Regions from separate parts of the Colwellia sp. BRX8-9 genome, predicted to be linked through region 4. Evidence: predicted binding sites of a transcription regulator. Region 4 holds the regulator's gene; each other region holds the start of a gene.

Region 1 (6,251 bases), on a different contig from region 4:
CGTTTATCTCTATAAATTAAAGGCTTAAATTTACGGTCTAATGAATTTAAGCATAGCAGTAAAGAGTGACTTTGGGTTAGTGAGCAAGATGGGCAGAAGCTTCAGCCTAAAAAAATACCGACAAACAATCTATCGGTATTTTTTAGCAAAAGCTGAGCTTAGCTTAAATTAATAATAAGAAACTTGTGTTGGGATTGTTAAAATACTTTTACCGAAACGCTTTAACCAATAATATATCGCCGCAAAAATGGCAATGACAATGGTGATGCTAATTCCCGCTGACAACGGATTAGTAGCAAAGGTTGCCACTTGATAAGTAAATGTCGCCGCTAAATAAGCCAATGAAAAGCTCCATAAAGCCGCAAATCCAGCCCAACGACTGCCAACTTCACTCTTTATTGCGCCCATAGCTGCTGCACAAGGCGTATAAAGCAAAATAAATAACAAGTAACTAAATGCGCCAATTTTACCGGCAAATGCAGCCTGCATAACGGTGAATGTTCCTTCATTAACGCCTTGTTCTTCTGCGGCGGTATGTAAGTTGGTAACATCTCCGATATCAGTCCCTAAAGGATCATCAGCTTGAATACCTAATAAGTTTTCTTTTATTGAATCCGTCGCGTCAGTCCACAACTCAGCCATTGACTTTAATGCTTCTGGCTCTGCATTCACATCGGTATAGAGACTATTAAATGTAGCCACTAAAGCCTCTTTCGCAAACAAGCCGGTAATAATGCCAACACTTGCTTGCCAGTTATCTTCCTTAATACCCATAGGTGCAAGTAAAGGGGTAACAACCTGAGCACTTTTACTTAATACCGACTCTTGAGAGTCTTGATGACCAAACTGACCATCAGTACCTAATGAGTTAAAGAAGTTGAGTACACAAACCACTAAGACAATCGTTTTACCTGCCCCCAAAATAAAAGACCGAGTGCGTTGCCAAACACGATGCACGAGATAAGAAAGCTTAGGTATTTCATAAAGCGGTAATTCCATAATATTGACAGAATTTTTGCCCATTAATACCGTGTGCTTTAATAAAAATCCAGTGAATAGTGCTGCCGCTATACCGATTAAGTACAATAAGAAAACTAAGTTTTGCCCAGAATCAGGGAAAAATGCCGCAGCAAATAAAGCATATACCGGTAAACGTGCCCCACACGACATAAACGGTGACATCATTATGGTGGTGATACGTTCACGTTCACTATCAAGAATTCGTGCCGACATTACAGCAGGAACCGTACAACCAAAACCAACAATTAAAGGGACAAAAGCTTTGCCGGGTAAACCAATTTTTTGCATAGCACTGTCAACCACAAACGCTGCACGCGCTAAGTAGCCACTGCTTTCTAAAATCGATAAACCAATAAATAAACACGCGATGATTGGAATAAAAGTAGCGACCGTTTGAATACCTAAGCCAGCTCCTTCAATTAAGGTTAGCAACCACTGAGGTAAATCATAACTTGATAAAAATCTTTGCGGGTAATCGACAAAAATAGCGCCGGCTAAAATATCAAAAAAGTCGATAAAAGCGCTACCAACATTGATTGCAAACATAAACAATAAGTACATCATGCTAAGAAAAACGGGCACACCTAACCAAGGATGAAGGATAAAATGGTCAAGGCGGTCACTTAAACTTATTGCCGGTGCTTTTTTGGAAGCCGGTAGACCCTTTTTAACATCGATCAATAACTGCTGAATAAACTCGTAACGCGCCTGCATAATACTAATAGCATCGGTATTGGTTTGCTGACAGCCACCTTGATCATTACAAGCGCCACATTCAAGATCAATTAACACCTCAGTTGAGTTTTTGTCAGCGAGTTTATTGACAATATCTGCTGATAACATTAATTTCTTTGGACGTTCACTTGCTTTAGGTAATTCAAGTAAAGCCTGTTCAACTTGTTTTAAGGTATCTTTAGCTAAGCTGTTGGCAATAATAACTTTACAGCCAAGTTCTTTGGCTAAAATATTTATATCAACGGTTTGCGCTTCTTTTCGATCAGATTTATTGATAACCAATAATACCGGTAAACCGAGTTCAAGTAGCTGAGTCGTTAAATACAACTGACGCTTTAATTGCGTCGCATCGACGACATTAATTAAACAATCAATGTCGTTATTTTTAAGAAAATCTTGGGTAATAGTCAGGTCTTTACTTTGTTCAGTTCGAGTGGCGAGAGAACTAATGCCAGGTAAGTCTGAAAGTAAAACTTGCTCATTATTAAATGAGAAGCGCTGCTGTTTTGTCGCTACAGTGACGCCAGTCCAGTTTCCTGTTTGTTGTTTCGCGCCCGTTAGAGCATTAAAAAACGTGCTTTTTCCTGAATTGGCAAAGCCAACTAGAGCCAAATGTAAAGCTTGTGACATTAGACGATTTCTATACCTATTTGTTGAGCAATACTCGGTGCTAAGCAAATTTTAGTACCATGGAGATGAAAGGCAAGTGGCCCATTAAATGGTGCTTTATGGGCTAATGATATCTCAGTTTTTAACGCAAAACCCTGCTCGATTAACTTTGAAGTCAAATCGAAATTTGTTGGCAACGTGCGGATCACCGCTCGTTGGGTACGCCTCAATTGTGAAAGGGTCATAAACAACAACTCAAATAATAATGATTATCATTTAATTCTACTTTACTATTAACTTTTCAGCAAGCGTATATAACAGCGTAATTGATCTAAATCAGCTTAAATTAATCTACTGATAAATTTGATTTAAAATTTAATAGTTTAGCAAGCGTTCAATATAATCATATTAAAAATATAACTGGATTTATCTGCGCAGCTTACGTAAAAATAGCGAAAAGGTAAGAGAGGTATTGTTATTATGAAAATTAAATATTACCTAATGAAACATCGCTGACAAATCCAAATAGCTTGTCAGCGATTTACTATTTTAATGACAGTATGATTTATAGATTAAAAGCTATATGTCATTTCTGCCCATGCACTGGTACCTTCTTCAGGTAAACGGTCCATAAACGTTACATCACTGCCTTTGACTCGGTTATAGCCACCTAAGTGATTTTGATATTCTTTATTGAGTAGATTATCAACGCCAAAACGAAGCGTTAATTGATTATTGACGTAATATTGAGCGTCTACATTCATCACACCATAACCAGCACTTGTTTGTTCCTGATTCGTTAATGAAATATCTTTTTGTGCGGCGGCCATCACTAAAACCATATTTACAGACCAATTCTCACTAAAGTAATTGGCACTTAACTGACCATTCAATGGCGCAATACGATACAAGTTATCATTAATATCACGACGTTCGCCACGTACGTAACTGACCACGGCTGATAATTGTATTTGATCATTTATAGTGTAATAGCCATTTACATCAGCACCATAAAGCTTAGCATCTACATTAGTAAACTTTAGAGGGTTATCATCACCCGCCATCATTTGGGCCATCATTTTTGCTGACATATCCAACATACCTAAAGGAGTACCTTGAATATAGTCATCAATATTTTGATAGAAGAAATGAGGTGTGATCATAACTTTTTCAGTTTGGTAGGTAAAACCGACATCCGCTTGATAAGCTGTCTCACTGTTAAGATCCATATTACCCACATAAGTGTTACCGTCGGCCAGCCCACCCGTTGATTCCATCGGGGTCCAGAGGTAAAGCTCTTGATATGAAGGCGCTCTATTTTTTAAACCTACGCCTATATATAATGATAAATCTTTCGATAATTGAGTTTCCGTGCTTAATGCGATATCTATATTGGTATCATTAACACTGTGATCACTGTTATTGAAGTTATCCCGTAAGTCTATGGCTAAATCAGCCATCGTTGGCATAGCTGAATTCATATTATCCATCATTGCAGAGCCCATCGGCATAATCATCATTGCCATAGATGTTGCCACTTGACCTGCATCTAATTCAGCTCTTTTTAAACGGGCGCCTAACTGAACTTTGGTATTGTTAAAGGTTTGCTGCCATTGTGCAAATAGCCCAAAGCGATCATCTTTGACATCATTAAAGTTTACCACGGCAAACATCGAGTTATTTGGATTGGTGATCACAGAGTCATGCTTGGCTAGATAACCATCGAAGCCAAATTCTAACTCACCAAAAGTAAAAGATTTACCCAGCGAAAAATTAAAATTAGTTGTTATACCCGTAGCATTATTACGACGATGTTTTTCTGGATTATTATTCAATCGCTTTTCAAAGTTAGTCATACCATGATCGGCATCGGTGTAGCCTAACAACCAATCTGCTTGCCAATCGGCCCAGGTAAAGTTACCGTCTAAACTTGCTCGGTGACTATAAATATATTCTATATCCATAGGTAATGCTGGCGTACCCGAATCTTGGGTATCTGTATAATGGTAGCTAAAACCTGTTTCACTACTCTCGCCAAAATAACGTAAATCAGTGCCAAATTGTCGTTTAGCAAAATCAGTTGGCGATATAATTTTACCATCGCCACTTTCCATATTCTCACCTTCTTGAACATTGCCATAAAAAAGCCCAGCAATATCACCTTTGGTAAGATTAACCACCGATGATAATGTTTGCGCTTCATTATTGCTTCGAACACCTGCTTGTAAATCACCATTTATCGCGAGTTTCTCGCTATTATTGGCTTCTGCTTTACGCATTTTTACATCAATAGCACCACCCAGGGTATTTATGCCGGCAGAAACCGGGGCGATACCACGATAGACAGTCATAGACTCAACAATTAATGGCGTAGAATAACTTAAGGGTGTGTCCATAGCATTAGGACCAGCGCCAATGACAGCTTGTCCATCAAGTGTGGTTGAAATTCGGTCGCCATATAGGCCACGATATTGTGCAATACCCGTTACCGGGCCATTACTGTTGACATTTGCACCGGGGACCGACTTTAACCAACTCGCTAAATCGGGCTCCGTAGTCTTCCCTTGGGCATAACTTTCATTATTTTCAATGCCGAGATGGTGACGTTGATGAGTGATAGTGATCACTTCAATCTCATCGAGGTTAGCCGTTGAATCAAACGTATTATTAGCAAAAGCACTAATAGACAAAAGACTGCTAAAAACTAATGAAGAGCTTATTGCTAAAGCAATGGGTTTAATTGAAAACGTCATAGTTGTTTCACTTACTTGTTTGAGTATACCAAATAGAATTAATACTATTGTGTTAGCTATAATCAATAAAAACAAAGTAAAAACAGTGAACTGCGACATAATGTCGCAATAAAAAATGACTTACTTGACCTAAGTCAAACAAGACATTTTAGAAGAGTAATCGTTATTTAACTAAAAACCTTAGCTACAGAGCTGATTAACGTTAAAAGCAAAAAGTGCACAACTAGCTTATTTTCAAAGCAGACTAATTTAACCTATTAACGGCAGTTACTTTAAGCAACATAATTGCTTTAAACTTAGACAATAGTTAATAACTTATTGTCTTAATTACGGCGCTCTGCATTTTTATCTCCTAAAGTTTTCATGATATCTCGCCAAGTTAATATGCCAACGGGAATGCTATTTTCATCAACAATAGGAATACATGACGTTTTAGTCTGATTAAAAATATCAATGGCATCAAAAACATTAGCGTTAGGCGTTAAGGTGACCAATTTGCGATTCAGTATTTGATGCGCTTTCTTGTTTAAGGTTGCTGTATCTCTTGGGAGCTCTGCGGCAGTGCCGATATTAGGACTCAGTGCTTTGAGAAGATCTCTGTCTGAAATAACCCCTGATAATTGTTTATTATCAACGACCAGTAAATGATGAAAATTAGCATGTTCAAAAATATTTTTTATCGTCAATAACGTATCGTCCAAAGAGACGCTAACAAATGCTTTGGTCATGATGCTGGCTATTTTCATTACGCTACCTTTTATCCATTTTATTCTTAACTATACAATACATTAACAAACAACAAAGAGAATTTACTTTATTTGGGGATAATAGATGACAATTAACCTAACAATGGCACAATGAACTAAGACTCAAAATAAGGAATATAAATGAAAGGTTTAACTACCTTAATTTTATTGTGTGTTAGCACAATAAGTTATGCCACCGAACAAGCAGAAGAAATATTCAAACAACTTGCTCCGTCACTTTATCAAATAAGACTTATAGACATCGCCAGCGGTGAAAAGTCATCAATTGGCTCTGGTTTTCAAATTAGTGCCGACGGTTTAATTGCAACCAATTATCACGTTATTTCTGGCTATGCGCGTCATCCCAATAAGTACACGATTGAAATTT
Region 2 (6,251 bases), on a different contig from region 4:
CACGAATACAATCGCTAGCTAGTAACTAACCACATTTTGAATCGCCGCAATTTAAGCAAGTAGCGCAATTGTCTAATGAGATTACCGACTTTTGATAACATTTTACACATTGGCTTGCTGTGGTTGGAAAAGCTAATAGCTCACTTCCCTCTTTAGCTTTTATTGTTTGGCGCTTTTCCTCAATGTAGGCTTGTTGGTGGTTATCTCTTTCACTTTTTGGCAACATATCTAATGCCTTTAAATGTGTTTCAATAACATGGCCAATATCAGCGACCACCGATGGCATAAATATACCTGTGCCTCTTTGGTAATAGCCACCTTTGGGGTCAAATACTGCTTTTAGCTCTTCGACTAAAAAGGTGCAGTCACCTCCCTTGCGAAATACCGCTGAAATAACCCGTGTTAGCGCCACTACCCAAGAATAAAACTCCATATTTTTTGAATTGACAAAAATTTCGAAAGGACGGCGAGTTTCTTGGTCACTTTCTTGATTGAGCAAAATATCATTAATAGTAATATAAAGAGCATGGTCTGATACTGGCGGTTTTATTTTATAAGTAGAACCAATTAACATTTCAGGACGTTTTGTACTTTCGGTGAGTTTATCCGCGATGCCTTTTATTTTTTCTTTAACAGGCAGCTGATCAGCAACTAACACCTTAACCGCAGTGATCGCTTGATTAATTTCTCTCATTATTAGTTTCCTCGTTATTTTTTGCCAGGGCTTTTAGAGCTTACCGTAGTAACCTTCTTTTAAAGCGTCATGAAGATTTGCAGCCGTATGCGTTTCGCCGTCGTAAACCACCTCTTCATTACCTTTCGCTAAAATCTCAGTGCCATCGGCTAAGGTAAACTGATACGTTACATTAGCGAGTTCTTCGTCTTTTACTAATACGCCTTGATGGACTTCTGGGTTAAAACGAAAAGTCGTACAGCCTTTCAAGCCCTGGTCGTATGCATACAAATAGATATCTTTGAAGTTTTCATAATCGATATCAGTTGGAACATTAATTGTTTTTGAAATAGACGAGTCTATCCAGTATTGTGCCGCAGACTGAATATCAACATGTTCTTTAGGAGCGATGGCATCGGCAGATACAAAATAGTTAGGCAGCTTTTTATTGTCATCTTCGCTATATGCCAAAGCATCTTTATTGATAAAATGACGATATGCCAGCAGTTCATAACTTGAAACAGCGACGGATTCTTTTGATTTCTTACCTTGACGAATAATATTGCGGTGATATTCATGTGCAAAGCTTGGTTCAATACCATTAGATACATTATTACCTAGACTGAGCGCTAAAGTGCCTGTGGGTGCTATTGAAGAATGATGTGTAAAACGGGCGCCAACCTCAGCTAACGCTTCGACAAGTTCAGGATTTTCTTCAGCGATACGCTGCATATAACGACTGTATTTTGCGTGCAGAACTGAACCTTTTATTTTATCCGCCACTTTTATGCCGTCTTTTATCATTTCGGGGCGTTTTACTAGCATTTGCTGAGTTACCACGAACGTTTGTGCAAGTATCGGCGCAGGACCTTTTTCTTTTGCTAAATTTAACGCTTCTTGCCACCCCGTTATCGCTAAAACTTTTGATACTTTATCAGTAAAAGCCAGGGCTTCAGGACTATTATAAGGTATTTTTAATAATGTCAGAGCTGAGCCTAATCCTAAGTACCCCATACCATGACGGCGCTTACTTTGAATTTCTTGCTGTTGTTCAGGCAGTGGTAAGCCATTAATTTCTACTACGTTGTCGAGCATGCGGGTAAAAACTTTAATAACTTCGCGGTATTTATCCCAATTAAATTTCGCACTAGAAGTGAAAGGTTGCTCAACAAATTTAACTAAATTTACTGAACCCAGCAGACAAGCACCGTTGGGTGGTAATATTTGTTCGCCGCAGGGATTACTTGCACGTAGTTTTTCACAAAACCAGTTGTTATTCATTTCGTTAGCATGGTCAATGAGTAAAAAACCTGGTTCAGCATAGTTAAATGTATTGCTCATTATCATATCCCACAGCCTAACAGCTGGTATCGAGCTATAAATTTTACAGGCGATTTTACCTTCATGATTCAATACATAATTATGTTTTTTAATATAAGCGTTATCAAAATAATTCTCTTTGAAGAGTATTTTATCCCGATCGGTGATAGCGATATCATCGGCAAGTAACTCTTGGTGAGAAATAGGAAAATTGAGTAACCAGTCTTGTTGATTTTTTACAGCAGCAATAAATTCATCACTGATCAGTAGTGATAAATTAAATTGCCGTAACCGACCATCCTCGCGCTTCGCTAAAATAAAACGTTTAACATCAGGGTGAGAGATATCAAAAACCCCCATTTGCGCACCACGCCGCCCGCCGGCAGAACTAATGGTAAAACACATTTTATCGAAGATATCCATGAACGACAGTGGACCTGAAGTTGTGGCACCGGCGCCAGCAACAAAGGCACCACTGGGTCTTAAAGTTGAGAATTCATAACCAATACCACACCCCGCCTTTAACGTTAGGCCTGCTTGGTGCACCGCAGTTAATATACCCGTCATTGAATCGTCGATAGTGCCTGAAACCGTGCAGTTTATTGTTGATGTGGCGGGCTTAAATTTTTCGGCACCTGCATTTGATATTATTCGTCCCGCAGGATAGGCGCCACACTCCATCGCCCAAACAAATTTCTCGTACCACTTTTTCTTATCTTTATTTTCTATATCCGCGAGCGCTAAGGCAACTCGATGAAATGTTTCTGAAATAGTATTCTCTTGCGGGTGGCCATGTTTGTCTTTTAAGCGGTATTTTTTATCCCAAATATCAACTGAAGCGTCTTGTAATTTAATACTTGTCGCTAAGCCTGGTGAAAAAGCGTTTGTCATCAGCATTCCTTTATCATTTTATTTTTGGTGTATATTACCTATAAAAATAAATGACAAAAGCCAAAGCACTACATATTGCGATCAAGATCAATAAATAACACAACATATAGCTAGTTAGCGTAATAACGCTAAAATTGGCATAAAAAAATGCCGATCGTTAAATCGGCATTTTTATAATTATCTTTAAGTAAGTTTTACTATCTCACTAAGGTAAGTGCTTACTTGCTAAATAATCATGTGACTGCATTTCTTGTAAACGACTTAAACAACGTTTGAACTCAAATTCCAAACCACCGTGGCTGTATAAATTTTCCATTTCGACTTCAGCAGAAATAATTAATTTTACATTACGTTCATAAAATTCATCAACCAAGGCAATAAATCGACGGGCCGCATCTTCACGATCGACACTCATTTGTTTAACATTTGCTAATAATACCGTGTGATACAAACGACTTATCTCCATATAGTCAGTTTGACTACGTGCGGATTCACACAACACCGAAAAGTCAAAGTGCACAATACCGTCTGACTCTTCAATCGCCGATAATGAGCGATTATTTATTTTAACGTCAACATCTTTCTTACCTGGTTTGACCGACAATTGAATAAAATATTGCGCCAGGTTTTCACTTGCCTCTGCATCAAGTGGAGCATGGTAAATCTCGGCTTGCTCTAGGGTTCGCAAACGGTAATCAATACCGCTATCGACATTTACCACATCACAATGTTTATTGATGAGTTTAATGGCTGGTAAAAAACGTTCGCGTTGCAAACCATTTCGGTACAGACCGTCAGGTATAATATTTGACGTTGCCACTAAAGTAACATTATGTGCAAATAATTCTTCAAACAAAGCGCCAAGGATCATTGCATCGGTAATGTCGGAAACAAAAAACTCATCAAAACAAATAATGCAGGTTTCATCAGCAAAACGTTTGGCAATTATTTTCAATGGGTCAGCTTGCCCGGTTAATGTTTTTAATTCTTGATGAACACGGTGCATAAAGCGATGAAAGTGAACACGCATTTTATTTTCAAAAGGCAAACAATCATAAAATGTATCAACTAAATAAGTTTTCCCTCGACCAACGCCACCCCAAAAATAAAGTCCTTGTATGGTTTTGGTTTCAGATGAGGCAACAATGCGCTTCCAGCGATTAAGCACCTTCTTAAATCCTTCAACGGGTAAGGGTTTATTTTGAAGATCTTCATAGAGACGCTGTAAGTTTTTTACCGCATTTTCCTGCGCATCGTCATGTAAAAAATCATCACGAGTTAAATCTTCATTATACTTATCTAGAGGTGAAAGCTTGATCATTTATTGGCCACTTATATTTTGTTTCACAAAGTCTTTACAGGACTAATGAAATATTTTCTTGAAATTAACAAATTCGCAATCATATTCATTAGGTAAGCGCGAACAGAAGCGCTATTATACAAAATAAGTTCCCATATTTTTACTAATTTTATTGAATATAACGAGGGTTTGACACTATGGATATAGTTTTAGCAATTTTTCTTTTATTAGTTGGTGCGGCAATAGGTTTTGTTGCTAGTCGTTTTTTATCTGCATCAGTCCAAGACAACCAGAAACTTAGTGAACGCGTTAGTAATAGTGAAGCCGCTTTAGCGCAATATAAACTCGATGTTGCAGAACATTTAGATGATTCAACAATACTTTTGGACAAAATGAATAGCACTTGCCAAACAGCCATGTTGCAAATGGAAAAAAGTACGCAGTTATTAAAACAAGCAACACCTTCAGACGTTGATGGCATGCCTTTTTTCTCAAAAGAAACACAAGAACAACTTGCACAAACCGTATCATTACGTCACAGCCGAGCCGAACGTAAGAGTGAAGAAACAAGCACAGAACCACCACTTGACTACTCAGGTCAAGCGAGTGGACTTTTTGCCGACAAGAAACAAAGTGTTACAAATGTAGGCTAATGTTCTTTGGAACTAACGCACACAGCATAGGTCTTTAGTTAAGTATAAAATTACATTAATCATTTATGTTTATAAGAAGGTTGTCTCTTTTATGAAAAAACTGTCTGTTTTAGCAACAAGTATTCTTCTTTCCGGCTCTATTGCCGTGGCAAGTTTGCCCGTCCAAGCCAATTTACCTTTTTCCGTTAGTGGTCAACAGTTGCCAAGTTTAGCGCCGATGCTAGAGAAGGTTACTCCGGGTGTCGTGCTAATTTCGGTTACCGGTACCCACGAAGATAAATCTAAAGTACCAGATGCTTTAAAGTTTTTCTTTGGTAATCCTCAACAAAACCAAGCAAGAAAACGTGAATTTCGAGGTTTAGGCTCAGGGGTCATTATTGATGCTGCACAAGGCTACATAGTTACTAATAATCATGTCATCAATGAAGCTGATGAAATTCAAATAACGTTAAAAGACGGTCGTCAAATCACCGCCAAGAGAATTGGCTCCGATGCCAGTAGTGATATCGCTTTACTACAAATAGACGCTGAAGATTTAATTGAAGTAAAATTAGCTGACTCAGATGATATACGAGTTGGAGACTTTGCTGTTGCCATTGGTAGCCCTTTTGGTTTAGGTCAAACCGTCACTTCAGGTATTATAAGTGCTTTAGGACGTAGCGGATTAAACGCGCAGAATTACGAAGACTTTATTCAAACTGATGCTGCTATCAACAGCGGTAATTCAGGTGGTGCACTCATTAACTTACACGGTAAACTTGTTGGCATTAATACGGCAATATTAGGCCCTAATGGTGGCAATGTGGGTATTGGCTTTGCCATACCCAGTAATATGGTCGATAACATTGTTAGACAATTGATTGAGTTCGGCGAAGTTCGCCGTGGTGTACTTGGCGTGTTAGGCCGAAGTGTCAATGGTGAAATCGCCAAGGCACTAGAACTCGAGTCGAGCCAAGGTGGCTTTATCGAGCAAGTCGTTGCTGATTCTGCTGCTGCCGATGCCGGCATTGAGTCCGGTGATGTTATTACCAAAGTGAACGGAAAAGTGGTAAAAACGTTTGCCGCCATTCGAGGAAAGATTGGCTCAATTGGCGCAGGCAAGTCTGTTGAGTTAACGGTCATCAAAAAAGACGGCTCAGAAAAGACTTATGACGTTACGCTTAAAAAACAGGAAACAGCAAAAGTAGAGGCCGCAAGCATTCACAGAATGTTAGATGGCGCTGAACTTGAAAATAGTACGAATGATCAAGGTATTGATATTAAGTCAGTCGAAGAAGAAAGTCCCGCCGCCGCTATTGGCTTACAAAGAGGTGACGTGATCAGCGGAATAAACCGCACGCGTATAAAGTCTATAGGTGAATTACGCAGTTACTTAAATGATAACAAAGGGGTTTTTGCGCTCAATATTGTCAGG
Region 3 (6,251 bases), on a different contig from region 4:
TCTAGGGGTAAAGAGTACCTTTATGACAGAGACTTTTTTTATGAACAAGAAGTGCAAGGATTAAGGTTTAATTTTTATACTAATATTGATACTCGTGGTACCACTCAGCATATTGGTTATGGCTTAGAGTTAAGTAAGAGTAAAACTAAAGAAATGCGAAACGGTGTACAAACTAATATAGCCACAGGTGTGTCAACAAATAACATTTTATCTGAGGTATTTCCTGTAAGAGACTTTCCTATTTCAGAGGTTAAAGAGTTAGGTATTTATATTAATGATGAAATTGCCATAGAGGGTACTAATTTCACCATTATTCCGGCGATTCGTTATGATCGTTATAAATTAACACCTAAACCTGATGTTATGTATTTAGAAGATAATCCTGCTACTGAAATTGTTTATATCAGTGAAGATAGTTTTTCACCTAAATTGAGTGTTGTTTATCAAATAAATAATAACAGCAAAGTCTATCTTCAATACGTTAAAGGTTTTCGAGCTCCCCCTTTTGAAGACGCTAATATTGGTTTAGACATTCCAATGTTTAAAATGCGAGCCATTCCAAACGCCGATTTAAAATCTGAAAAAACTCATGGCTATGAAATAGGTTATAGCGTTGATATTGAACAACATACATTTAACTTGGTTGGCTTTTTAAATGATTATAAAGACTTTATTCAAACAAAAGTTAACTTAGGGTTTGATCCAGCGGTGCAACGATTAATATTTCAATCTCAAAATATTGATAATGCAGAAATCTATGGCGTTGAACTTAGCTACAAAGGTAAATTTGATAATGTTTTTAATAGCAATAATAGTATAACTGCCTATGGTAATTTATTTTGGAGCGATGGTGAAAATAAAGATACAGAGCAACCATTAAATGAAATACAACCCAATCATGCTCTACTTGGTGTGCAGTGGTTAAGTGCTGATGAAAATGCATCTATTGCATTTAATGCCAGCTTAGTTGATGGAAAATCAGATATTGATGATCCCGACAATAAGTTAGCTACAACGTCTGGCTATACAACGTTTGACTTGGTGGTTAATTACAGTCTTAGCGATAAAATAACTTTAGCTGCAGCAATATATAATATAACGGACAAAAAATACGCTCATTGGTCTGACATAAACGGATTTGAAGCGAATGATCCACTATTAGATACCTTAGCTGCGGCGGGCATTAATGGCTCAGTACAAATCAAGTATGCTTGGTAGCTTAAGTTAGAAAAATATTAACACAAGAACTTAAGATGAATAAAAAGCCTATTATGAATAGGCTTTTATGTTCATGATGGCTATTTTTAGACAGCCTATCTTTCAAGGGATGAGTGTATCTTTGTTCGTCAACGATCAGTTTTTTGCTTCTGATAAAAAACTGAATAGCTACATCAAGGTACGAAATAGTGCAGTGGCGTGCCTGCATTATCATTCTCTGCATCGATGTTATCGACACTTCTGTTTATATCGATGCAGTAGGAGAGTCAGGCAGCAGTGTTAAAATAAGGCAACACTCAGGCTATGTGTGTTGAGTTTTATTCGTCAATACATTGAGTGAGAATAATCCTTACCCTGGTGTAAAATCAACAAGGCTTAAATTGAACCTTTATTGCTTTTACTCTGAAACACTATTCTTTAGGTGATAAATAAACGTAATAAAGCGGCCGATCACTAGCAATAATTTCTACAATAATAGAGATTTCTTTTGAGTAATATTTTTGGATACTTCTTACTTTACGCCATGTGCTGTTAAGCACTGGGTATATTCTTTGTCGGTGCCATTGATATGATTAATTAACCATTCTTTTAAGAAACTACTGACTTCAGATAGTGCGTCATGACCTTTTTCATCATACAAGCTAACGAATGATTCAACTTGAGCTATCATCACCTTATGTTGTTTTTTATGGGCTTCAACATCAATAAAATTATGCTCAACAAGTAAATTTTCTTCTCGTTCAAAATGATATTTTGTGTAAGCAATTAAATTACTCAATGCTTGACGTTCAAAATCTTCACTCATCGCATAGTCATAGGCAGTAGTGAACTGATTAAGTAAGTTAATCAGTTTTTTATGATCATTATCTAAACTTTCAATGCCGACGCTATATTCTTCTTGCCACTCCAGCTGATTGCTTTGATTCGTTTTCTTATAAATCAAAGGTACCAGTGCTAGCACAACAATTAATACCCAAGAAACTGGATTGGCCATGCTTGATAAAAAGCCTAAAAAAATAGCAACAATAATCAAACCAATAATGGCGGCATATAGTAAAGACTTAGTGCGGTTATTCATAAATAATACCCCTAAAATTAATGTGGTTAAGTAGTTGGTTTCTGTGGTGATTCTAATACGAAAATAGCTTAAGTCTTCTAAAAACGCCTAATTTATTGACCTTGATCAAGTTGCAAATTCATTGATGACTAAAACTTTTAAAACTTGATCTGAATCAGGTTATTTATTCCTGAAGTAATGAATAGTTACATTTGTTTACTGGACTAACACTTTTTCTTGTAATTGATTTTAAGTTGCTTTCAATAATAAAGCGCGTAGACCAGAACGTTAACAACGACGAATTTGTTTATTGGTGTTTCAGTTTCGACTTTTATTAAAGCGAAATAACCGAAATTCTAATAAAAATAAAAATAAAATTAGAGTAGAACACTGAAAAAATAAGAATTATCCAAAACATTAAGCTCGTAAAAATATCTGGAGAATGACGATGAAAATAATTAAATATGGCTTGTCAGCACTTGGTTTAGCAATAGGAATGGCCGTTACTGGTATTAGTCTGTCTGTATCAGCAACAGAGCCGACTTTGTCTGAGGCTGACTTTGATAAAGCGAAATTACAATACTTTCAACGCTGTGCTGGTTGTCATGGTACTTTGCGTAAAGGCGCAACAGGCAAAAATTTAGAGCCTGAAAATACTTTAAAAAAAGGCCAGCAACGTTTAGAGAAGATTATTTCTTTAGGTACTGAAGGTGGTATGAATAACTTTGACGATTTATTCAGTAAAGAAGAAATAGCTAATTTAGCGACCTTCATTCAGATGGAACCACCTATTCCTCCAGAAATGTCTTTAGCGCAAATGCGCTCTTACACCAAAGAATATGTAGCACCGAAAGATTATCCAACTAAACCAATGCATGGTTTAAATTGGAAAAACTTCTTTGTTGTTATCGAGCGTGACGCAGGTACTGCCGCCATTATTGATGGTGATACTAAGAAAATTATTGCACACCTCGATACGGGTTACGCAGTACATGTCATTAAAGGTACAGAACATCATAAAGTTGACCATGCAAAAGATATTGGACGTTTTTGGTACACCATTGGTCGTGACGGTAAAGTAAATAAAATTGATTTATGGCAAACGCCTGACAAAATGTTAGTTGCTGAAACTAAAATGGCTTATGACGCTCGTGATATCGCAGTTTCTGGCGATGGAAAATACGTAATTGCTGGAGGTTACTGGCCTGCGCATTTCGTTATTATGGATGCAGTAACATTAAACCCACTTAAAGTTGTATCTACTCGTGGTTACAATACTAAAGGTGAATTCATCAATGAAGCACGTGTAGCTGCTATTTACACTTCGCCTTTAACGTCTTCATTTATCGTGGCAGTTAAAGAAACTGGTCAAATGCTACAAGTTGATTATACAGACTTAGATAACTTAACCATTACTAGTATTGCTTCAGCAGAATTTTTGCATGATGGTTTCTTTGATCCCTCTGGTCGTTACTTCCAAATTGCGGCTAATGCTTCAAATAAAATGGTTGTGATTGATACTATTGAACGTAAGTTAGAAGCGATGATTGAAGTTGATGCATTACCGCATCCTGGTCCTGGCGCTAACTGGATTGATAAAGAATGTGGTCCTGTTGGTGGCACAACTCACTTAGGTGTTGGCCTAGTATCAGTATGGGGCAATGATCCTATGGGTCATCCTGATAAAGCTTGGAAACTTTGCTATGAAGTTGAAACAGATGGTGCTGGTGCATTTATCCGTACTCATGAAACTTCACAATATGTTTGGGCTGATCAGTTGAAACATCCTGAGCCAGAAGTTCAACAATCAGTACAAGTATTTGATAAAGATACTCACCAAATCGTTAAAACTATCCGTGTAACAACCGAGCCAGGTAAAGCGGCACTGCATATGGAGTTTAATGATGACGGTACTGAAGTTTGGGTATCTGTTTGGAATCGTAAAGATGCTAGAAACCCTACGGGTGAGATTGTAATTTACGATGCAAAAACGCTTAAAGAGTTACATCGTATCAAGGGTTTAACAACGCCTACTGGTAAGTTTAACGTTCATAATCGTATGAACCACAAAACTTAATTAGTCATTTGACTAATAATGCGAGTGCAACAGCCGTTGTACTCGCACTCTTTGTTTAATTTTTCGCTTTATTCCTACGAGTTAATTATGGTAAATAACACAATAACTAAACCTAGCTTTTGGTCTCGTCGACTCCTGCTGGGTACAACAGTAGCCGGAGCTGTGCTCTTTTTTGTTGTCGGTATTGTTTTTTGGGGTGGCTTTAACACCGCGATGGAAGCAACAAACACCACAGAGTTTTGTATCGGCTGTCACGAAATGGAAGACAATGTTTATCAGGAATATAAACCCACCATACATTTTTCAAATAGAACTGGCGTAAGAGCGGGTTGTCCTGATTGTCACGTACCTAGACCTTGGATCCACAAAGTGGTGCGTAAAATACAAGCCTCTAAAGAAGTATTCTCTTGGTTAACGGGTAAATTAGATACCAAAGAAAAATTTAATGAACATCGTTTTGAACTTGCTCAGAGCGTTTGGAAAGCGATGAAAAATACTGATTCACGAGAATGTCGGAATTGTCATAATTTTGAGTCTATGAATCCAGAATATCAAAAACCTCGGGCTCGCAAGCAGCATTTAAATGCATTTGAAACAGGGCAAACCTGTATTGATTGTCATAAAGGTATTGCTCACCATGGTGTGAGAGATCAATTGTCAGATGAAGCACTTGAAGCTCTTGAAGCACCAAACCCTGAATTTATTCGCGAAGTACCGCAAATGTACCTTGATGGTTTAGCGCGAGTAGAAGCAAAAGAATCCAAAGATGCTGCAGATATCAAGGAAGCAGAGCTTGCTGAGAAAGCGAAGATAGATGAAAAAATTGAACAAGCAGTTCAAGCAGCATTAACCAATGCAGGTACTAATTCAACCGCTAATAAAGCAATAACTGATAATGCTTTAGCGACGAGTTCTAGCAGCACGATTAATGTTGATTGGTCAAAAGCAAAATCCACAGATATTAGCGTTTTTTATCCGGGAACTGCATCGTTAGAATGGATATTAGGCCGTTCACATGGTGGTAAACGTGCTTTTAGTAAAGGTGACCGTTGTATTGAATGTCATGGTAAAGAAATTGCTGATATTGGTGAAAATATTGTTTCAGGTAAAAGTGAGAAGGAACTTGAGCCAAACATAATACCGGGTAAGCGAGGAAGTTTCCCCGTAACAATTGATGCTAGCCATGATGATGAAAGCTTATATTTGAGGTTTAGTTGGGCTGACGGTGATCATGCGCCAGTTCCGTTTGTTGAAGGGGGTAAAATGGATCCTGATAACCCAATGAAGTTAGCCTTTATGTTAGCAACGGACGATGTTGAATATGCTGACCGTGCTGGGTGTTGGGCAACCTGCCATGCTGACGCTAACTCTATGCCTTATGCGCCGATAAAAGAGGAACTCATCGGCTCAGATATCGCTACACGCTTAAATTTAAATTCAGGTGTTACTAAGTACTTGAAAGAGTCGCGTACTGAATTAGAAATAAAAGGCCGTGGTGATAAAGCATTGGGTGGTTGGGATAAATTGAAAGGCCAGAGTGATATTGATGCTGCGGAAGCTGAAAATAAATACATGGATATTGTTCGCTATAAATCTGGCAGCAAAGAAGTTGAAGATGGTCAAATATTAGCTGAACGTAATATGCATGGAGGTCAAGGCGCGGAAGTTGAAGCGTCATTGAAAAATGGTACTTGGTCTGTGGTCATTAAACGTAAGCTTAAATCTGACAAAGTGGGTGATGTCAGTATTGCCGCAGGTGCAGTATATAACTTTGGCTTCGCGATACATGATGATTATTCAAGCGCTCGTTACCATCATGTATCATTTGGCTATAAGTTAGCACTTGATAACGATAACGCAGAAATTAACGCCGTTAAACTTTAACACCGCTATAAACAT
Region 4 (6,251 bases):
CTCATTGATGATAAAGGAACAGAAAAAGAAGTCATACTACCAGCAAAAAAACTTCGTCCTCTCGATATTGTACTCATAAAACCAGGCGAAGTGGTTCCCGCTGATGGCACAATAATTACAGGCAGCAGCCAACTCAACGAAGCGATGTTGTCGGGTGAGCAGTTACCCTTAAATAAATCAATAGGCGATACTGTCTTTGCAGGCACTATAAATGGTGACGGTAATATCAACGTTGAAGTTAAACAAGCCAGTGAACATTCTTTTTTAAGCCAACTGATCAGATTAAGTGAATCATCTCAGGCGCATAAACCCAAATTAGCAAAATTATCAGATAAAATCGCTCAATACTTTGTTGCGGTTATTTTACTAACCGCTATAGGTACTGCATTTTATTGGCAACAGCATTTACCTGAAGAAGCTTTTTGGATCACCTTATCGGTACTCGTTGCTACCTGCCCTTGCGCCTTGTCACTGGCAACCCCCACAGCGTTAACCTGTGCGACCACACGCTTAAACCGCGAAGGTATCATGATAAAATCTGCACATGTTATGGAAACATTACCGAAATTAACCACTATTGCCTTTGATAAAACAGGTACCTTAACTTCTGGTGATTTTTCTATTAATGAAATAAAGCGCTTTAATAATGAAAAGCTTAACTATAGCAAGCAGCAGGTTTTAGCTATAGCAGCAGCGCTCGAGTCTTATTCTGAGCACCCTTTAGCCAAACCGTTTAAAGCATTTCGTGATTACTCCTACCATACTCAAGCCGTTGAAATTAAATCTGGTGCTGGTATTCAAGGGAAAGTGAACGGTCAATACTTTCAAATCGGCAAACCTAATTGGTTGCTTAGCGAATCAAGTATGTTGGCAGAATTTGCGACGGCTTCTTGCCTATTAGTAGCAGACAACCAATTAGTCGCTGCTTTTTATTTAAGCGATGAAATTCGCAATGATGCCCAAACGCTGTTAGATGACTTAAAGAAATGTAATATTTATACCATCATGCTATCGGGTGATAACCCTGCTGGCTGTGAAAAAGTTCAGGCATTGCTACATTTAGACGAGATACATAGTACTTTGACTGCGGCTAATAAGATGGCGATAATAAAAAATCAGCCTAAAAACTCAACCGTTGCTATGGTCGGCGATGGTGTCAATGATACGCCAGTATTCGGCGCAGCCCATGTCTCGATTGCTATGGGGAGTGGCACCGATATAGCTAAAAGCGGTGCCGATGTTATCTTACTCAATAATCGTTTAAAGTCGATAACAACATTAAGACAGGTCGCCAATAAAACTCGTCGCATTATTTGGCAAAATTATTTTTGGGCATTCGGTTATAATGCTATCGTATTGCCCCTTGCCGTCTCAGGCTACATTACCCCCTATATGGCGGTTATAGGTATGTCTGCAAGTTCGATATTGGTTATCACTAACTCGTTACGTTTATTAAAAAAGTAAACGCAAACTTATAATAGAGCATAAAGACCATGAGCATTATTTATATTTTGATCCCCATAGCGATAATCCTAACCTCTATCGCCATTTATTTATTTTTTTGGGCAGTAAAAACTGAACAATTTGATGATTTAGAGAAACAAGGTATGAGTATCTTGTTTGATGAAGATGAAAACACTACCACCAAAAAGTCCACTGAAACCCATAGCGAAAATACAGCTAAAAATGATACGGGTAGTAAATAACAGCCATGTTGAGTATAGATTATTTATCGGCATTCATCATCGGCTTGTTAGGTTCGGGACATTGTATCGGTATGTGCGGTGGTATAACAACGATGTTAACATCTGCTATATCACCGCAACAAAAAGGCAGCGATAAATTTAAGCTGGTCGGTGCATATAATGTTGGCCGAATTTTTTCTTATAGCTTAATTGGGGCAATCGTTGGATTTAGTAGTTCTATTGCAATAAAGAATATTGGCGTTCCATTAGGTTTTTTACGGTTATTTGCAGCGGTATTTTTAATTTTATTAGGCTTGTATTTAGGCCAATGGTTAATGTGGCTATCAAAAGTTGAAAAAATGGGTAAGTTCCTTTGGCGTTATCTATCCCCGTTAAGTAAAAGGTTTATTCCCATTAATAATGCTAAACAAGCGCTAGCATTAGGAGCAGTCTGGGGATGGTTACCTTGTGGTTTAGTCTACTCGACATTAACTTGGTCCTTAGCCAGTGGAAGTGCCCTCAGTGGCGCCCTAATTATGACTAGTTTTGGTTTAGGTACTTTACCAGCCTTGTTAAGTCTTTCACTTGGCTCTTTTGGTATAAAGTCGTTGGTAACAAACACGAAATTCAAGAAAATAATGGCGCTAATGATAATTTCATACGGAATATACAGTTTAATGTTTGCATATCAGCAATTGTTTTAATATGATCGATAAATTAGGGATAACTCATTTAGGTTAATATGTATAAAAAGCCATGTTCTACATCTCAACATATTCATTGTCAAAACTGTAGTATCAGCGAGCTGTGTTTACCTTTCTCTTTAAATGATAAAGAGCTCGATACACTAGACAGCATTATTGACCGTAAACGCCCTATCCATAAAGGCGAACAAATTTTCCAAGATGGCGACAAAATGCAAGCTTTATACGCTATTCGCTCTGGAACATTCAAAACATTTACGGTTAATGAACAAGGTGAAGAACAAATTACCGGTTTTCATTTAGCGGGTGATTTATTAGGTTTTGATGCTATTGCTGAGTCAGAGCATCCTAGTTTTGCAAAAGCCTTAGAAACATCTATGGTCTGTGAGATACCTTACAATACTTTAGATTCATTATCGAATACGATGCCTAAGTTGAAAAAACAAATTCTTCGCATGATGAGTTCAGAAATCCGCGCAGATCAAGAAATGTTAACGCTACTTAACCGCAAAAATGCTGAACAACGCTTAGCAACTTTTATTTCAACCTTAGCCAGTCGCTATCATGCACGGGGTATGTCACTAACAGATTTTCGCCTAACGATGACGCGAAGTGACATTGGTAATTATATTGGTTTAACGGTTGAAACCATCAGTAGATTATTAAATCGTTTTCAAAAAAATGAATTAATCACAGTTGATGGAAAACTCATCACAATACTTAATATGGATAAACTTAACGAGTGTGCTTCACTGTAGTTTATCGCTTTTTTAAATAATTATAGATAAATGCTTAACATTAAAGATGTTAAGCATTTTTTTTATTGAAATATTATGATTTAAAGCAAATAATATCTATTAATTATGGTCTATTATTAATATTATTTAATAACTAGGGAGTAAATATTATGGATAAGTATAAAAAAATATTAGCCGTTATTGATCCAACCACTGAAAATCAAAAAGCGTTGAAACGTGCGATTGAATTAGCACGACATAGTGGCGGACAGATCACTGCATTTTTAACCATTTATGATTTATCTTATGAAATGACCACCATGCTTTCTGGCGAAGAGCGAGAAGCAATGCGTCAATCGGTTATTAATGATCGTAAACTATGGTTAGACGAAAAGATTTCAGAAACTGATCACCAAGACATAACCATAGATACCTGTATTATTTGGCATAATCGCCCATTTGAAAAGATCATAAAAAAAGTACTGGCTGAAAACTTCGATATTGTCATCAAAGGCACCCATCAACATGACAAGCTAAAGTCGGTTATTTTTACGCCAACAGATTGGCATATCTTAAGGAAATGTCCCTGCCCAGTATTACTGGTTAAAGACCATAGCTGGCCAAGCAATGGTAATTTACTTACCGCACTCAATATCGGTAGCGATGATGATGAGCACAAAGCGCTTAATAATAAGTTAACCCAAGAATCAATAGTGTTTTCTTCACTGATTAAAGCCAATGTTCATTTAGTGAATTCTTATCCAGGTACGCCAGTAAATATTGCCATTGAAATTCCAGAGTTTAACGCCTCTGAATATAACGACACTATGTTTAATCATCACAAAAGTGCGATGAAAGACCATGCTAATAGCTTTAATATTCCGCTTAAAAATACCCATGTTAAAGAAGGTTTACCTGAAGATGTTATTCAAAGTATTTCTAAGCACGTTGATGCTGAATTAGTTGTGTTAGGTACTATTGGTCGAACGGGGATTTCAGCGGCACTTATTGGTAATACTGCAGAGCATGTCATTGACCGCCTTAACTGTGATGTCTTAGCGATAAAACCTGATGGTTACCTCTCGCCATTAGCTTAATATTGAAATATGTAAATATCCATTAAAAAGCCGAGGATTTCCTTGGCTTTTTGCTATACTACGCGCGGTAAAATTCATACTTTTTATTTCAAATATCTCTAGGAAACACTATGAGCGCTCAATCAGCGACACCAATAACATCTTTAACACCCAGCCAAAAAATACAGCTGAGTAAACTTGAGAAGCGCTTAAGACGACATGTTGGCCAAGCTATCGCGCAATATAATATGATAGAAGATGGCGATAAAATAATGGTGTGCTTATCGGGTGGCAAGGACAGTTACGCCCTTCTGGCTATTTTAATGTTGTTAAAAGAATCAGCGCCCATTCATTTTGATATCGTTGCCGTTAATCTTGATCAAAAACAACCTGGTTTTCCTGAGCATATCCTTCCCGAATACTTAGAAGCTTTAGGTGTTGAATATAAAATTGCGCAAGAAGATACCTACTCTATTGTTAAAGATAAAATACCTGAGGGGAAGACCACCTGCAGTTTATGCTCTCGTTTACGCAGAGCTATTTTATACAAGGTCGCGGCAGAAATAGGCGCAACTAAAATTGCACTAGGCCATCATCGTGATGACATGGTTGAAACACTGATGCTAAATATGTTTTATGGCGGTAAATTAAAATCAATGCCAGCAAAATTGGTCTCTGATAATGGTGAGCATGTCGTCATTAGACCGTTAGCTTTTTGTAAAGAAGCAGAACTCATCCAATATGCACAACTAAAAGCGTTCCCAATTATTCCTTGTAATTTATGTGGCTCTCAACCTAATTTACAACGTCAAAACATTAAGAAAATGTTACAGGACTGGAATGTTAATCATCCAGGACGAATTGAATCTATGTTTACTGCCATTCGCAATGTGGTTCCATCACATTTGTGTGACAGTGAACTTTTTGATTTTAAAGGGATTAACGCTGATTCAGGCATTATCAATGGTGGCGATATCGCTTTTGATGATGAACCTATTATTGCCGCTCAATTAACAAACAACGTCAATATTGAAGACAATTCAAAAGCCAAACTTTCATTAAGTAACAGTTTGAATATTATAGAAATAAAGTAGAATCTACCTTAATTAATACCAAGTATCTAAGCGCGATAACAACACCAGTTAAAAGAATGAATGTTATCGCTCGCCATCATTATCTGACGCGTAATACAATAAGCCGAGCCTAAATAACCTTAGGTTTTGGCTTCGACAATATTTTATCAAAATACACTTTATTATGGCGGATCATTTCTGTTATTTCTAAGACATAATCAGTGCCTCTAATAGAATAACGCAGTAATCCTGTTGCTAAGATTTGTGGCGATAGTGGTTGTTCTTGAGCGCGTAACTGCCCTCTAATTGAACGAAAAACACCATAAGCATGATTTGTATTAATATTGTGTAAATAACGCTGTACCGCATGCTCTAAACTATTAAATGCCGCTACTTCATGTTTAGCACCGTCATCTCTTCCTCTTGGCACCATGCCACAACCCTTTTTATAGCACCACATACCAAAAAAGTTTAAACCAACTCGAGCAAAACGAGAAGTGCCCCAAGCTGATTCATTGGCTGCCTGCACTAATACTAGTTCAACAGGCACAATATCAATACGCAACAATAATTCATTAAGTTGCTGTAGCGGCGAGTGTTTTTGATTAACTTTATATTTCTTAATTAATCGCTCAAGCAAAGCTTGTTGATCTGCTAAAAGATTTTCCTCGAGGAAAAGTGTTTCTATCATCAAGGAGACTTCTGCCCTTAACATAAGAATATTGCTATTCTCTTGCGCTATTGCTGGATAAATATAACGGAAAAACTGACGTTTTTTCGTTTTAACATCGCTTATAGAAGCAAAGTTTGGGATCTTAACGTTATGAAGCGGTTGCTCAACCACTTTTACTTTCGCCTTGACCACAGGAACGATAACAACGTTTGTTACTTCCGGCGTGGGAAGTTCAAAAGTTGGCGCTAAAAAAGTGAAGGGCGCAATAAGCGCAAGAAAAAATACACTTATTAACACAGTTCT

The links. The regulator FNR, encoded in region 4, switches genes on or off when oxygen is low (the NO sensors DNR and NnrR bind a similar motif). The targets are predictions, from matches to a motif close to TTGATCTAGATCAA.
Region 1: H4J70_RS15685 (FeoA family protein) is a predicted target of FNR. The motif match lies at 2,691-2,704, and genes of this name have one in related genera.
Region 2: H4J70_RS08885 (adenosylcobalamin-dependent ribonucleoside-diphosphate reductase) is a predicted target of FNR. The motif match lies at 2,962-2,975, and genes of this name have one in related genera.
Region 3: H4J70_RS05665 (bacteriohemerythrin) is a predicted target of FNR. The motif match lies at 2,392-2,405, and genes of this name have one in related genera.

What each region holds. Positions count from the first base shown of each region.
Region 1 covers NZ_JACGVN010000020.1:62,303-68,553, forward strand. Annotated here, with positions in the region: gene feoB (ferrous iron transport protein B) at 169-2,385, opposite strand; gene H4J70_RS15685 (FeoA family protein) at 2,385-2,609, opposite strand; gene H4J70_RS15690 (TonB-dependent receptor) at 2,937-5,117, opposite strand; gene H4J70_RS15695 (CBS domain-containing protein) at 5,441-5,863, opposite strand; gene H4J70_RS15700 (serine protease) at 6,005-6,251, shown strand, end outside.
Region 2 covers NZ_JACGVN010000008.1:116,909-123,159, forward strand. Annotated here, with positions in the region: gene H4J70_RS08880 (NrdJb) at 26-694, opposite strand; gene H4J70_RS08885 (adenosylcobalamin-dependent ribonucleoside-diphosphate reductase) at 728-2,884, opposite strand; gene zapE (cell division protein ZapE) at 3,090-4,205, opposite strand; gene H4J70_RS08895 (YhcB family protein) at 4,382-4,837, shown strand; gene H4J70_RS08900 (Do family serine endopeptidase) at 4,929-6,251, shown strand, end outside.
Region 3 covers NZ_JACGVN010000005.1:70,275-76,525, forward strand. Annotated here, with positions in the region: gene H4J70_RS05660 (TonB-dependent hemoglobin/transferrin/lactoferrin family receptor) at 1-1,218, shown strand, start outside; gene H4J70_RS05665 (bacteriohemerythrin) at 1,730-2,296, opposite strand; gene H4J70_RS05670 (cytochrome D1 domain-containing protein) at 2,724-4,352, shown strand; partial or broken gene H4J70_RS20605 (NapC/NirT family cytochrome c) at 4,440-4,991, shown strand; gene H4J70_RS20610 (ethylbenzene dehydrogenase-related protein) at 4,995-6,236, shown strand.
Region 4 covers NZ_JACGVN010000015.1:38,465-44,715, forward strand. Annotated here, with positions in the region: gene H4J70_RS13375 (heavy metal translocating P-type ATPase) at 1-1,464, shown strand, start outside; gene ccoS (cbb3-type cytochrome oxidase assembly protein CcoS) at 1,494-1,706, shown strand; gene H4J70_RS13385 (sulfite exporter TauE/SafE family protein) at 1,712-2,389, shown strand; gene fnr (fumarate/nitrate reduction transcriptional regulator Fnr) at 2,428-3,147, shown strand; gene uspE (universal stress protein UspE) at 3,297-4,223, shown strand; gene ttcA (tRNA 2-thiocytidine(32) synthetase TtcA) at 4,334-5,296, shown strand; gene H4J70_RS13405 (glucosaminidase domain-containing protein) at 5,406-6,251, opposite strand, start outside.